One region of the Micromonospora sp. CNZ322 genome, then DNA from elsewhere that is predicted to be linked to it. Evidence: riboswitches for the same ligand, from Rfam matches in the RefSeq annotation. Region 1 holds a riboswitch; the other holds the start of a gene.
What was found. A riboswitch is a leader RNA that binds a small molecule or an ion and turns the genes downstream of it on or off. The one in region 1 is predicted to bind ZMP and ZTP.
Positions count from the first base shown of each region.

Region 2: it holds a riboswitch for ZMP and ZTP, as region 1 does, so the genes downstream of both, FB453_RS23270 (bifunctional 5,10-methylenetetrahydrofolate dehydrogenase/5,10-methenyltetrahydrofolate cyclohydrolase) here and FB453_RS06120 (glycine hydroxymethyltransferase) in region 1, are expected to answer to the same signal.

Region 1 covers NZ_VITD01000002.1:235,339-237,529, reverse strand. Annotated here, with positions in the region: gene FB453_RS06130 (hemerythrin domain-containing protein) at 1-193, shown strand, start outside; gene FB453_RS06125 (SDR family NAD(P)-dependent oxidoreductase) at 254-1,060, opposite strand; ZMP/ZTP riboswitch at 1,210-1,299, shown strand; gene FB453_RS06120 (glycine hydroxymethyltransferase) at 1,319-2,191, shown strand, end outside.
Region 2 covers NZ_VITD01000010.1:181,369-183,559, forward strand. Annotated here, with positions in the region: gene FB453_RS23260 (CU044_5270 family protein) at 1-361, opposite strand, end outside; gene FB453_RS23265 (sigma-70 family RNA polymerase sigma factor) at 378-947, opposite strand; ZMP/ZTP riboswitch at 1,186-1,267, shown strand; gene FB453_RS23270 (bifunctional 5,10-methylenetetrahydrofolate dehydrogenase/5,10-methenyltetrahydrofolate cyclohydrolase) at 1,281-2,180, shown strand.

The sequences.
Region 1 (2,191 bases):
GGTGCTGATCGAGAACGTCACCCACCACGTCGAGGAGGAAGAGCAGGAGTGGTTCCCCAAGGTCCGCGACGCGCTGGGCCGCAAGCAGCTCCAGGAGATCGGCGAGAAGATGATCGCGCTGCGCGCGGACGCGCCGCGTACCCCCACCGCGCCGAAGGCGATCAAGAAGGCGCTCGATGCGGTGACGGCCTGAGGCACCCGCTCACACCGAAGGGCCCGGCATCAGGCCGGGCCCTTCGTCGTGCACCACGGGTCAGCTGCCGGATCCCGGCTCGGCCATCCGGCGGTGCTGCTCGGACTTGAGCTTGTCCGGAATGATCTTGCCGGCGGCGGTCTGCACCTTGTTCATCAGCGAGCCGGCGGTGATCGTCTGATCACCCCTCATCATCGCCTCGAAGCCCTGCTCGGCGACCTTCGCCGGGTCGTCCTTCTTTCCCGAGCCCACCCGGGTGTCCTCCATGTCGGCCCGGTCGAAGAACTCCGTGTCGGTCGGCCCGGGCATCAGCGAGGTCACAGTGACGCCGGTGTCCTTCAGCTCGTTGCGCAGCGCCTCGGCGAAGGACTGCACGAACGACTTCGACGCGTTGTAGACCGCCTGGAACGGCCCCGGCATGGTGGAGGCGATCGACGAGGTGAAGAGGACCCGACCCGTGCCCCGCTCGACCATCCCGGGCAGCAGCCGCTTCGCCAGGTGCACCGTCGAGCGCACGTTGAGGTCGACGATCTCCAACTCGTCAGCGAGGTCGGTGCCGCCGACGAAGGCGCCACCGGCGCCCCGACCGGCGTTGAGCGCCAGCGCGTCCAGCGGCCGTCCGGTCGCGGTGACGGCGGCCACCAGTTCCGTCACGCCCTGCTCGCGGGCCAGGTCGACGCGGACCGACCAGATCTGCGGGCCGCCGTCGCGGCGCAGCTTCTGCGCGGCCGCTTCGATGCCGTCGTCCTCGGCCGCGATGACGAGGTCGAAGCCGTGCTCGACGAACTGCGCCGCCAGCTCGTACCCGATCCCGCTGGAGGCCCCAGTCACCAGGGCGAGCGGCCGGTCGGAGGTGGGTGTGGTCATGTTCTCGACTCCTTCTGTGCGAACCCTGGCCGCACCCGTGACGGTGCGGTGGTCACCTACCGTGTGCCCCGCGACGCATCGCCCAATCACGTCGGCGGGGTCGCCTCCCGGAGGGCGGCCCGAACGGCCGGTTCCGGCCCGGTAGGATCCTCCCGGGCCGTTACTGGCGCGTGGGGATGGAGAACCATCGGGGAGCGGCCTCGTCACGTGGACGTTTGCCGAGCGCCTGGGCCTTCCCGCACGTCTGTTGGAGGTCGCATGTCCCGCAACGCCGAATCCACCGCATTCCGGAGTGCCCTTGAGGTGATCCGGGCTGTCGAGCCGCGGGTCGCCGACGCCATCGGCGCCGAACTGACCGACCAGCGGGAGTCGCTCAAGCTGATCGCCAGCGAGAACTACGCCTCCCCGGCGACCCTGCTGGCCATGGGCAACTGGTTCAGCGACAAGTACGCCGAGGGCACCGTCGGGCGCCGCTTCTACGCCGGCTGCCAGAACGTCGACACCGTCGAGGCGCTCGCCGCCGAGCACGCCCGGGAGCTGTTCGGCGCCGCGCACGCGTACGTGCAGCCGCACTCGGGCATCGACGCCAACCTGGTCGCCTTCTGGGCGGTGCTGGCCGACCGGGTGGAGTCCCCCGCCCTGAAGAAGGCCCAGGTCCGCCAGGTCAACGACCTCACCGAGGCCGACTGGTTCGCGCTGCGTCGCGAGCTGGGCAACCAGCGGATGCTCGGCATGTCGCTGGACGCCGGCGGCCACCTCACCCACGGTTTCCGGCCGAACATCTCCGGCAAGATGTTCGACCAGCGCAGCTACGGCACCGACCCGGCGACCGGCCTGATCGACTACGACCGGGTGGCCGAGGCCGCCCGCGAGTTCAAGCCGCTGATCCTGGTGGGCGGCTACTCGGCGTACCCCCGGAAGGTGAACTTCCGGATCCTGCGCGAGATCGCCGACTCGGTCGGCGCCACCTTCATGGTCGACATGGCGCACTTCGCGGGCCTGGTGGCCGGCAAGGTGTTCACCGGCGACTTCGACCCGGTGCCGCACGCGCACATCGTCACGACCACCACGCACAAGTCGTTGCGCGGCCCGCGCGGCGGCATGGTGCTCTGCCAGCCGGAGTTGGCCGAC
Region 2 (2,191 bases), on a different contig from region 1:
GCCCGGTGTCCGGCAGGTCCCGGATCGTCACCAGGGATTCCGTGAAGACGTACTGATCGGGTCGGGCGGTGAGCTCCGGCTGTTGCCGGGCCGCGTCGGCCGCCAGATGGAAGATCTCCGACGCGCTGGCAGTCGGCGGCGGCTGGTCGCCCACCCTGATCGTCTGGACCGCCAACGCACCGGCGGTCAGCGTCACCGCCAGCCCGAACGCTCCGACGAGGCGCCAACCGCGCAGGAACCGGGTACGTCGTCCGGCGGGACGGGCCGCCGACGCCACCTCGGCCCGTTGGGCCACGTGTGCGGTCAGATCCCTGAGGAGCTGCTCCTCGAAACCCTGCGGCGACCGTTCCGTCTCGTTCATCGTCATCTCCGTCTCATCAGGCGAGGGTGGTGACCGGGCGGGCGAGCACGGCGCGGACGACGCGGCGGGCACGATGCAGGCGGACCCGAGCGGCGACCGGTGACATCCCGAGCACTGTCGCCGCCTCCGCGACGGTGAGGCCGTCCACGGCGACGAGTTCGACGAGCGTCCGGGTGCCCTCGGGCAACTCGCTCAGCGCCCCATGGGTGCGGCGAGCCGCGGACTCGGCGTCGATCCGCTCCTCGATCCGGGCGATGTCATCGGGGCCGAGGTCCCGTCGTCCGGCCAGTCGGCCGGTGACCCGCAGCCGTTGGGCCGCCCGACGCCGCTCGTCGCCGATGACGTTGCGGGCCACCCCGTACAGCCAGCCGATCTGGCTACCCCGCTCCGACCGGTAGCCGGCCGCCGACTCGATCACCGCCAGGAACACGTCGGCGGTCAGGTCGGCGGCGAGGTGTGGGTCGTCGACCCGCCGCGCCACGAACCGGCCCACCGCCTCCAGGTGCCGCCGGTAGAAGACCTCGAAGGCCACCGGATCGGCTCCGATGCCGGAGATGTCGTCATCGGCTTGGCTCGGCTCATTCACAGGCCGTCCTCCCTCGTAGCCTTCACACCCCTTCTTCGTGAGGCGGAGCACGAGTGTTACCGAACTGCCCGCCCGGCTCCGTCGGCGGCATCATCCCGACAAGCGGTATACCTCAGGGTCATAAATATGACCGTGAGGTATACCGATGTTCGGCAGCATGCCCCGGTGCGGGTCTGCCCGGCGCTGGCGGCGGCGCTGCTGGTCCAACTGGGCAACCGCCCTGGTGATGCGGCATTATCGAACCACCGGCGACTGGCGGCACGGGGATGGTGGAACCATCGGGGAGCCTCTCGCGGGCGTCGACCGCCTGGGCGCCTGCGTCGAGGAACCGTCATGACCACGACCAGCGAGTCCGCCGAGCACCACACCCCGTCCGGCACGGCCCGGCTCCTGCCGGGTGCACCCGTCGCCGAAGCCGTCCTGGCCGAGACCGCCGCCGCTGCCGCCCGCCTGCGCAACCGCGGCATCACACCGAGCCTCGCCACCATCCTCGTCGGCGACGACGACGCCAGCGCCGGTTACATCGCCATCAAGCAGCGTCAGGCCGCCGCGCTCGGGTTCGCCTCCCCGCACGTGCATCTGCCAGCCACCGCCACCCAGACCGAACTGCACCAGGCCATTGCCCGGTTCAACACCGATCCGGGCGTGCACGGGTTGCTCGTGCAGTACCCCGTGCCGGGGCATCTGGACTACGACGCGGCGTTGCAGACCATCGACCCGGACAAGGACGTCGACGGCATGCATCCGCTGAACATGGGGCGCCTCGCCGTCGGCCTGCCCGGCCCGCTGCCGTGCACCCCCGCCGGCATCGAAGCCCTCCTGGCGTACTACGAGATCCCCGTCGCGGGTCGTGAGGTCGTGATCCTCGGCCGCGGCGCCACCCTCGGCCGGCCCCTGGCGATGCTGCTCGCCCAGAAGCGCCCGACCGCCAACGCCGCCGTCACCGTCGTACACACCGGCGTGCCGGACTGGCCCCGCTACACCCGCCGCGCCGACATCCTCGTCGCCGCCGCCGGCGTACCCGGGATCGTTCAGCCTGAGCACGTCAAGCCCGGCGCCGTCGTCATCGGCGCCGGCGTCCGCTACGACGGGCGGCGGCTCCTACCGGACGTGGACGAAGCGTGCGCCGAGGTCGCCGGCGCCATCACGCCCCGGGTCGGCGGCGTCGGTCCGACCACCGTCGCGATGCTGTTCCGCAACGCCGTGCGCGCCGCCGAGCGAGCGAACCAGTAACCAGCGGAGGG